DNA from 3 places in the Chryseobacterium sp. 2VB genome. Region 1 is predicted to be linked to each of the others. Evidence: riboswitches for the same ligand, from Rfam matches in the RefSeq annotation. Region 1 holds a riboswitch; each other region holds the start of a gene.
What was found. Region 1 has a riboswitch for S-adenosylmethionine ahead of FFS26_RS08465 (TonB-dependent receptor plug domain-containing protein). Riboswitches for the same ligand answer to the same signal wherever they lie in the genome.

Region 2: it holds a riboswitch for S-adenosylmethionine, as region 1 does, so the genes downstream of both, FFS26_RS11070 (alpha/beta fold hydrolase) here and FFS26_RS08465 (TonB-dependent receptor plug domain-containing protein) in region 1, are expected to answer to the same signal.
Region 3: it holds a riboswitch for S-adenosylmethionine, as region 1 does, so the genes downstream of both, FFS26_RS04105 (SusC/RagA family TonB-linked outer membrane protein) here and FFS26_RS08465 (TonB-dependent receptor plug domain-containing protein) in region 1, are expected to answer to the same signal.

The regions. Positions count from the first base shown of each region.
Region 1 is NZ_SCNC01000006.1:173,682-177,116, reverse strand. Features, by position in the region: gene FFS26_RS08470 (alpha-amylase family glycosyl hydrolase) at 1-784, shown strand, start outside; SAM riboswitch class I at 1,046-1,150, shown strand; gene FFS26_RS08465 (TonB-dependent receptor plug domain-containing protein) at 1,244-3,435, shown strand, end outside.
Region 2 is NZ_SCNC01000009.1:152,746-156,180, reverse strand. Features, by position in the region: gene FFS26_RS11075 (ACT domain-containing protein) at 1-667, opposite strand, end outside; gene FFS26_RS11070 (alpha/beta fold hydrolase) at 673-1,611, opposite strand; SAM riboswitch class I at 1,673-1,779, opposite strand; gene FFS26_RS11065 (MGH1-like glycoside hydrolase domain-containing protein) at 1,968-3,435, shown strand, end outside.
Region 3 is NZ_SCNC01000003.1:2,929-6,363, reverse strand. Features, by position in the region: gene pckA (phosphoenolpyruvate carboxykinase (ATP)) at 1-363, shown strand, start outside; gene FFS26_RS04115 (hypothetical protein) at 414-851, opposite strand; gene FFS26_RS04110 (type II 3-dehydroquinate dehydratase) at 916-1,323, opposite strand; SAM riboswitch class I at 1,568-1,666, shown strand; gene FFS26_RS04105 (SusC/RagA family TonB-linked outer membrane protein) at 1,750-3,435, shown strand, end outside.

The DNA of each region.
Region 1 (3,435 bases):
ATTCGGGGCCACGTTCTTTACTATCCCTGGTCCGAAAATGATCTGGCAGTTTGGAGAATTAGGATATGAATTCAGCATCAACAGATGTGCAAACGGTACGATAGACAGCGGATGCAGAACCGATGAGAAACCTGTTGCATTTACGCTCGGATATGATACTGATCTGAATAGAAAGGCGGTCTACGATACATGGGCTAAAATCATCAACATCAGAAACAGTCATCAGGTCTTTAAATCGAAAACCTATAGTATAGAATCCAACAATCTTACGAACGACCCCAATGGTCTGATCACAAGAATTTATGTATATGATGCCTCTATTACAACAGGAATAAAGAATGTTGTCGTATTGGCCAATTACACGACTTCCGCACAGAATGTAGTGCCTTATTTCCCATACACAGGTCAATGGCAGAACCTGATGGATAACAGTATTTCGAATATAGTTTCCACAACGGCTCCGATCTCTTTACAGCCTGGAGAATTCAGAATCTTTGGAAATTATGCAGGTGCGTTGTCTACTGTAGATACCAATGCAGCCAATAAATTATCCCTTCAGATTGCAGATAATCCTGTCCGCAACGGAATCGCTCACCTCGTTTTCAATAAAGCAAAAAATGGGGAAATTTCAATTTTTGATATGACTGGCAAAAGAATGGATTCTTTCAAACTCGATAAAGAGAGCGGAACTTATAATGTGAAGGTTGATTATCCGGCAGGCACGTATCTGGTACAGTTGAAATCAGAGACAGGAACAGCCATTCAAAAGATGATTATTAAATAAAACAAAAGGTGAAGTTGCCTAGACTAATAAAAAATATTGAATATCTTAAAAAACCATTAAGAAGGATTAAGAAATAAAGTATAGTTAAGGTTAATCATTCTGATTTTTAAGCTCCTTTTAATACTCTTAAATTCTTATTAAATCTTAATGGTTCAAAAATAAAAAGTTTAAACAAGTTCCATACAAAATAAAAGGCAAATTTGCGGATCAGCAGATTTGCCTTTTTTTGTAAGTTCAGAAAAATAGTCTACTTTTGCAGTAGATTTATCAAGAAAGGTGGAGGGATTTGGCCCGGTGAAACCTTAGCAACCTGCACAATTCCAGCGTGTAAAGGTGCTAATTCCAACCCTTTGGGAGAGATAATTGAAGTCAATACTCTATATGAATTCCATTTCTTGAAGTCTTGTGTATCTGCGGAAAGATCCGTCAGATTGGTAGTATTAATTGGCAAGAACAAAAATGAAAAAATTAAGCACAGCTGTACTATTGCTTGGAGCAATTCTGGTAGCTGCTCAGGAAAGTGAGGAAAAAGGAAAACAGATCGAAGATATTATCATCGTCGGAAACCGTAATGTCAAAAGAACAAAGCTGGAGACACCGGTTCCTGTAGATGTAATTAATATTGACAAAATCCAGAGAAGTTCTCCCCAAATGACTGCTCAGGACCTCCTTAGTTATGTGATTCCATCGTTTAATGCAGTGAGACAGTCTGCTTCTGACGGCACAGAGCATATTGATCCCGTAACGTTAAGAGGAATGGGCCCTGATCAGGTTCTCGTATTGCTTAACGGAAAAAGAAGACATACAACTTCATTGGTCAATTATCAGAATACCGTAGGAAATGGTTCTGTAGGAACAGATTTGAGTACCATTCCTGTAATTGCTATTGACAGAATAGAAGTGTTACGAGACGGAGCTGCTGCACAATATGGATCTGATGCTATTGCCGGAGTGATCAACATTATTCTTAAGAAAAATGCCGGAGCTTCAGCAAGTCTTACTTACGGATTAAGTGGAAGAAATGATGGAGATACTTACCAGGCAGGAGTTAACTATGGTGCTTCATTAGGAAAAAAAGACGGTTATATCAATCTTTCCCTGCAATTAAGCCACAGAGGAAAAACCACAAGAACTCAAAATCACGATCTGGATATTTTCGGAGATAATTTTGCGTATGAATTTGCAGGTGACGCTGAAGCGGTAAAAGCAGCCAGAGCTGCGGATGATGCCGAAATTGAAAAAAGAGGGTTGACCCGTGATGATTTTAATTTTCAGATCGGAGATGCCCAGATCAGACAGGGACAGTTGTTTTTCAATTCAGAATACCCTTTTAATGATCATTTTAAACTCTATTCTTTCGGAGGTTTCAGTATTAAAGAAGGAGAAGGTTTTGGTTTCAGAAGACTGCCAAGCGAAAAGTCTAATGTGGTTTCATCCATTTATCCGAATGGTTTTCAGGCGGTTCTTGGGTCTCAGGTATATGATGTTTCCTATGCTGTAGGTGCAAAATATAATGTTAACAACTGGCTATTTGACCTAAGTAATACGTTCGGGAGCAATACCTTCAATTATAAGGTAAGCAATACCAATAATGCTTCTCTGGGAGCAAAATCACCCACAAGTTTTTATGCAGGCGCCCATAGTTTTCTGCAGAATACCATTAATCTTGATGTTTCCAAAAATATAAACCGTTTCAATATTGCTTTCGGTGGTGAGTTCAGGTTTGAACAATACCAGATCAAAGCTGGTGATGAAGCTTCTTATACCCAATATGATATCAATGGAAATGTGGCCACTGAAGGATCAACAGTGCTTGGTGCAGGCGGATCTCAGTCCTTTATCGGATTTTCTCCCAACAATGCCTTGAAGAAAGACAGACATTCCACCGCAGTATATGCAGATGTTTCCTATGATTTGGATAAAAAACTGAATATTGATGCCGCTGCCAGGTTTGAAAATTATTCAGATTTCGGAAACACCTTGAATGGAAAACTCGCTGTACGGTATGAGTTTGTAAAAAACTATGCAGTAAGAGCCGCTGTTGGGACAGGATTCAGAGCACCATCATTGCAACAGCAGTATTTTAATAATTCCTATGCGGATATTTCTACTTCCGGTTCAAAGATTGTTACCAAAGGAATATTCAGCAACGATAGTGAAGCTGCCAGAATTCTTGGATTTGATAAACTCAAACAGGAAACTTCTGTCAATGCAAGTGCTGGATTTACTCTGAAGCCATTTAATAAGTTGACTATTTCCATAGATGGATACTGGATCAAAGTAAAGGACAGAATTGTGATTACCAGCAATATTACAGACCCAAGATTAGATCAGTTTAAGGTAGAAAGCGGAAGATTCTTCGCCAATGCTATTGATACAGAAACGAAAGGAGTAGATGTAGTGGTTTCCTATGACTGGATTCTTGGGAATGGAAAATTAAATATGAATCTTGCCGGAAACTATACGGAAACAAAAATCACAGATTTTCATTTTCCTGAAAATTTAGGAACGCCTCAGGATCAGTTTTTTGGTCCCGATCAGATCAATATCATTGAAACACTGTCTCCAAAAACAAAAGCTTCATTAGGATTAAATTATGGAATCGGAAAATTCAGTTTTCTCGTAAGAAATACCTATTTTGGTAAGGTAAT
Region 2 (3,435 bases), on a different contig from region 1:
ACGGTCTTTCAGCTGTTAAAACCTCATCTCCCCAATTGGCATCAAACCCTTTTTTGTTGAAGGCAATTTTCTTTGAATTGGCTACCGCAACTACTTTAAGGTCTATTTTTTTACGTTTTTTAATTTCTTCTGCAGATTCAAGTACCTGTTCTATCAAGGTTTTTCCTACGTTTCCGTGACCAATAATGGCCAGATGAACGGTCTTTGGCTTTTTGAAAATTTCAGATTCTATGATATTTCTTGTTTTTTCATCCTGCGAAGAGGTCACTACGATATTGACTCTGTTTTCTCCTGCCACCTGATTTAAAAGTAACGGGAAAACATTATTTCTTGCCAGCTCAGCAAAAACTTTATTGAAATCTTCTGCAACAAAACCAATCACAGAAACATTATTGATACTATAAATCTGAGAAACTTTTCCTGATTTTCTTTCTGCCTCAAATTCATCAATAAGACAGGCAACTGCTTTTTCTGCATCATTTTCATGAACCAGAATAGAAATTCCGTTTTCTATGGCCTGCTGAGAGATTACTCCTACACTGATACGCGCCAAAGTAAGCGCTTTAAAAATTCGTCCGTCAATCCCGATTTCTCCCAGGAAATCTTCTCCTTCAAATTTGACGATTGATCTGTTCTTCAAAAATTTTATTTCGTTAGCATTTTTCATTACTTCTATAAAATGTTTTTAATGATATTATTTAATTGTTGATATTCCATTAGGAAGGCATCATGCCCGTGTATAGATTGGATCTCGTGATAAGAAACATCCTTATTTTTCTCTTTTAAGTTTTCAAAACACATTCGGATTTCAGAAGCCGGGAAGAATAAGTCTGTATCTACGGAGATCATGTGCATTCGTGCCTGAATGTTCTCCAGTGCTGTATCAGCAGCATTTATATTCATTAAGAGATGATTCATCAGTTTGTACGCTTTCAAACTAAATCTTTCGTTTAGCGCATTACCATGATAAACCAGCCAGTCTTCTGATTCCAGGCGTTGTTTGTCCTGGTTATATTGGTTTTGAAATCTGTCATTGAGCGACTGCGGTGTTCTGTAGCACAACATGGCATGAATTCTTGCTTTCTGTAATGGTTCTTCCTTATCATTTAATAAAAATTTCTGAACCAGACACTGTGCATGAAGCCAGTCGTGCGTTCTGTAATCGCAGGCAATAGGAATAAAAATCTCAGCAAGATCCGGCTGCTGGGCAAGCATTTCCCAGGCAATACCTCCTCCCAGAGAGCCTCCTATAATGGCATATAAATTTTTGATCTGTAAAACTTCAAGCCCTTTCAGAAATATCGCAGCGATATCTGAAGGAGTAAAGTCTTCATAATCTTCAATTAAAAAATCGTCATATCCGTTTCCTGGTATATTGAAGCACAGAACGGTATACTGATCGGTATCAACAATCTGATTTTTCCCTACCAGCTGTTTCCACCAGCCTTTTTCTCCGGATACATTTGAGTTTCCGGTGAGAGCATGGTTGATTAAGATAACAGGGGCTGTAAACAGATCTTTCCCAAAGAGCTGATAGCTCAACGGGATATGGTATTCCTTTTGGGAATGAGTTTGATACGTAAGATTAATATAGTTTAGTTCTGTTTTCAATTCTATTAAATTTTAATACAATTGAAAATGCCACAGGAAATGGCTGAAAAAGAACTTCAGTGAGTTATCTGTCCAAAATTATTTGGTAGAACGTAGCACCTTCTTTGCTTGCGCAAAGGGTTGCTAAGGTTTCATAGGGTCTAATCCCTCAACCTTTCTTGATAACATTTTCAATATTTGAATGAACGAATGGTGCAAAGGTAGTTCTTTTCTTTTAATTTCAAAAAAAAATTATTTTAATATTTAAAAAAGCCCTTAAATACAAGTATTCCAAGACCATATTAATAATTGTTCAGATGAAAAAAATTGGAATTACTTCTCAAAAAAACTAACTTCGTATTGAAAAATGATGCCATATGACCGCCGAAAAAGATAGATTACAAGATACCAAATGGAAAAACTGGGGACCTTATGTAAGCAACCGGCAGTGGGGAAATGTACGTGAAGATTATAGCCCGAACGGGAATGCCTGGAATTTCACCAATCATAATAATGCCGAAAGCTATGCCTACCGCTGGGGTGAAGAAGGCATTGCCGGAATTTCCGATGTAAAGCAGCTTTTATGTTTTGCTTTTTCATTCTGGAACAAGAAAGATAAAATGGTAAAAGAACGGTTCTTTGGCCTGAGCAATCCTCAGGGAAACCATGGGGAAGACATCAAAGAAATCTTTTATTACCTGGATAATACGCCTACCCACAGCTATATGAAAATGCTGTACAAGTACCCGATCAATGAGTTTCCTTATGATGACATTCTTGCTGAAAATGGAAAACGCAGCAAAAAGGAACCTGAGTATGAGCTTTTCGACACCGGGATTTTTGATAATGATGAATATTTTGATATTTTCATAGAATATTGTAAAGCCGATCACAATGATATTCTGGCCAGGGTGACAGTCTGTAACCGAAGCCAGCATGAGGCACCTATCGTGGTGGCACCTACAGCATGGTTCAGAAATAACTGGAAATGGGGATACAACACCTATAAGGCAGAACTTAATGCTTCTCATGACGGAAGTATCAATATTGCCCACGACAGTATTTCGATAAAGAAGCTGTATTCCAGAAATTCAAATGCACAAAGTGTATTTTGTGATAATGAAACCAATACTTCTAAGCTTTACGGAGCTCCTGCAGTTGAAAACACCTATTTCAAAGACGGAATCAATAATTATATTATCCATCAAACGGATACGGTAAATCCCGAAAAAAGAGGAACAAAGGCTTCTTTTCTGATTGATGAGCTTATCGGAGCCGGAGAATCAAAGGTTTTTGAATTCAGATTGTGCCCGGATGAAGCCGATGAGCCTTTTGAAAACTTTGATGAAATTTTCAATACCCGGCAGGCTGAAGCTGAAGAGTTTTATCAGGAAATTCAGAGCGATACCGTTAACGAAGATGAGAGAAATGTACAGAGACAGGCTTTTGCAGGACTTCTCTGGAACAAACAGTTTTATCATTATAATATCGGAAAATGGCTGAAAGGTGATCCCAACTTTGAAGCCCCAAGAAATTTCAACGAATATGTAAGAAATACGGAATGGAATCATCTCCATAATAAGGATATTATTTCTATGCCCGATAAATGGGAGTATCCATGGTATGCCACATGGGATCTGGCGTTTCACTGTGTTCCGTTTTCCATCATCGATGCAGAGTTTGCCAAAGGGCAGCTTTTGCTGCTTACGAAAGAATGGTATATGCATCCTAACGGACAGCTTCCTGCCTATGAGTGGAATATGAGTGATGTGAATCCGCCGGTGCACGCATGGTCTTGTTTCCGTGTTTTTAAAATTGATGAAAAAAATAACGGAAAGCCGGATT
Region 3 (3,435 bases), on a different contig from region 1:
ATCGGTAAAATGAAGGAGCACGGAGCTAAAGCTTATCTGGTGAACACAGGTTGGAATGGTACCGGAAAGAGAATTTCTCTGAAAGATACCAGAGCAATCATTGATGCCATCATTGACGGTTCTATTGATAATGCTCCTAAAACTCAGGTTCCGATCATGAACCTTGAAATTCCTACTGAATTACCAAATGTTTCTACAGGTATTTTAGATCCTAGAGATACCTATGAAAGTGCTTCAGAATGGGAAGAAAAAGCAAAAGATCTTGCTTCAAGATATATCAAGAATTTTGAGCAGTACTGTAATACTGAAGAAGGTAAGAAATTAGTTGCTTCAGGACCTCAATTGCAGGAACAGACTATCTAATAGTTACCAATCAACATACAAAAAGCCTCATCACTGATGAGGCTTTCTTATTAGTATTTTTTACAACTTTCAATCAATTCATTCTGTTCATCCAGTTTCAGGACTGTTGATTTGATTGATTCTTCAGTCAGATATTTTATAATCATAAAATGCTTTGAAGAAAAGTAAGACTTTCCGTCCAATATTTTATTTAAATACTTTGGAGTAGTGAAGGTCATCCAATATTTTGTTTTGTCAGAAAATTCAATGGTGACTTCTATTGCAGATTCAGTATCCTCTACTATTTCATCATCAATATGAATGGAAATAATTTCCGGTTCTTTCTCCAAGCAGAAATAAAACTTAGAATACCATCTGAGCTTTCCTTCATCATTCCAGATTCTTATATTTTCAGCATTTATTTCTTCAACGATATAAGATTTTCTTTTTGTTAATTGTCTGGAATTTACCCCAATGCTTTTACAGTAAATCTTATCCTTTATCTTCATAAATTATTTTTCATAATCATCTATGAAAATCTGTGAAATCCGTGGTTAAATAAAAAAGTATAAGTTATTTTAAACTTAATAAGGCCAACCGATACCCATCCATTCCAAAGCCTGATAAGACTGCATCCGTATTAGCTGCTGTTACAGATTTCTGTCTGAATTCCTCTCTTTTATAGATATTGCTGATATGAACTTCTACTTTAGGTTTTCTGATATTTTTTAAACAGTCTGCAATCGCATATGAATAGTGAGTGTAAGCCCCGGGATTGATCACTACTGCATCGAAGTCATCTTCCTGAAGCCTGTTGATAAGTTCTCCCTCAATATTAGACTGATAATATTTTAATTCATGAGTCTGAAACTCGGATTTTAAATTTTCCAAATAACTTTCCATAGAAACACTTCCATAGATTTCCGGTTCTCTTGTGCCCAACAGATTGAGGTTAGGGCCATTGATGATTAAAACTTTCATTCTATAAAATTAAAAAGTTTTTTTAATTAATTACATAAAAATTAAGTGATGCTGAATTTTTATTCCATTGAATTATTGATAATGATATTTGTCATGTGTGAAAAAATGATAACAGTCGCAACTCCTTATTGTAATGGGTTTTATTAAAATTTTATGTTAATTATTAAAATATTATCATGAAAAATAAATAAGTCTACTTGTTTTGTAGACTAAAAGTTTTTAGCTTTGCAACCATATTTCGATCGGCTTATAAAGAAAGATGGAGGGAACTGACCCTGTGAAGTCTTAACAACCTACCCTTAGGGCAAGGTGTTACATTCAGCCTTTTAAGGAAAAATAAGCATTTGGTTTATCGTATTTATCGATGCCCTTTGCTGACTTTTCTGCAAAGGGCAAAATTTTAATATATGGTAAATAAAATTGATTATGATTAGTAAAAATTTATTTAATTCTAAAGCCTGGATACCTTCGGTTGCTGCTTTTTTTCTTGGAGTCACCAGTGTAAGTGCACAGAATTCCAGGGCGAAAAAAGATAGTCTTCATGAAAAGGAGCTTGATGAAGTAGTTGTGGTAGCTTATGGAAAAGCAAAAAGAAACAGCTATACCGGTTCTGTAGCCACCATTTCCAGTGATAAAATCAATAACAGACCTGTAACCAATATTACCAAAGCATTGGAAGGGCAGGTTGCAGGGATTCAGACGACCAGTGCCTCAGGGCAGCCGGGTGCGGTTTCTACTATCAGAATCAGAGGAATCGGTTCTATCAGTGCTTCCAGTGATCCTTTATATGTAGTGGATGGAATTCCTTTTGACGGAAATATTAACTCTATCAGCCCAAGTGATATTGAATCCATCAGTGTTTTGAAAGACGCTACAGCAAGTGCTTTGTATGGCTCAAGAGGGGCAAACGGAATTATCATCATCACTACAAAATCAGGAAAAAAAGGAGACGCAAAAGTTAATTTTAATATCAGCCAGGGATTCTCAGGAAGAGCTGTCAAAGATTATGAACAGGTAAACACAGATCAGTACTTTCAATTATATTGGGAAGCATTACGAAACGGATATCAGTCTGGTAAAGTTTCTTCTCAGCAGGCCGCTCAGATGGCAACAGATAATCTTGTTTCTACCCTTGGGATCAATCCCTATGGAACTGCTTATCCAAAACCGGTAGGAACAGATGGAAAACTATTACCGGGAGCATCACCACTCTGGAATGACGACTGGAGAGATATTTTACAGAGAGTGGCCTCAAGAAACCAGATGGATCTTGATATCAGCGGAGGAAGTGAGAAAAGTAATTACTTCTTTTCCCTTGGTTATCTGGACGACAAAGGTATGGCCATTGAATCTGGTTTTAAAAGATATAATACCAGGCTGAAAATTAATTCCGAAGTTAAAAAATGGCTGAATGTTGGAGTAAATTTAAGCTATACGAACAGTATTCAGCAGGCGCCTACTTCTTCGGATTCAAAAGCGAGTAATATCATCAATGCGGCAAGATTCATTCCTTCATTCTATCCTTATTATGAAAGAAATGCAGACGGCACTTACGTTTTGGATGCCGACGGAAATCCGATCTATGATTTTGGAAAATACAGGCCTACGAATGCACTTCAGAACCAAAATGCGGCTGCAACGTTGCCATTGGACAAAAACGAAAATAAAGAAGATAACTTTTCAGGGAAAGGATTCATGGAATTCACTTTCTTGCCGGAGTTAAAATTCAAAACAAGCTTCTCTGTTGATCTGGTGAATTATAACGGACATTATTATTCAAATCCATTACTTGGGCAAGGTGCTGAAATTGGAGGTTCGGTGACGAAGACCAATACCAGAACACTTTCCTATACAACCAGCAATATTCTGACGTATGATAAAAAGTTTGGAAAGCATCACGTTAATGCATTAGCAGGTCATGAATTCTACAAATACGATTATCAGACGATTTCAGGAACGAGAAGTCAGTTTTCACTGCCTTATTACTATGAGCCGGATGCTGCTTCTCTGCTGGGAAGTTTCAGTGGAAACAGTAATAAATTAAGCTTATTGAGTTTCCTTGGAAAAGTAGAGTATGACTACAATAATACTTACTTTTTATCTGCATCGGGA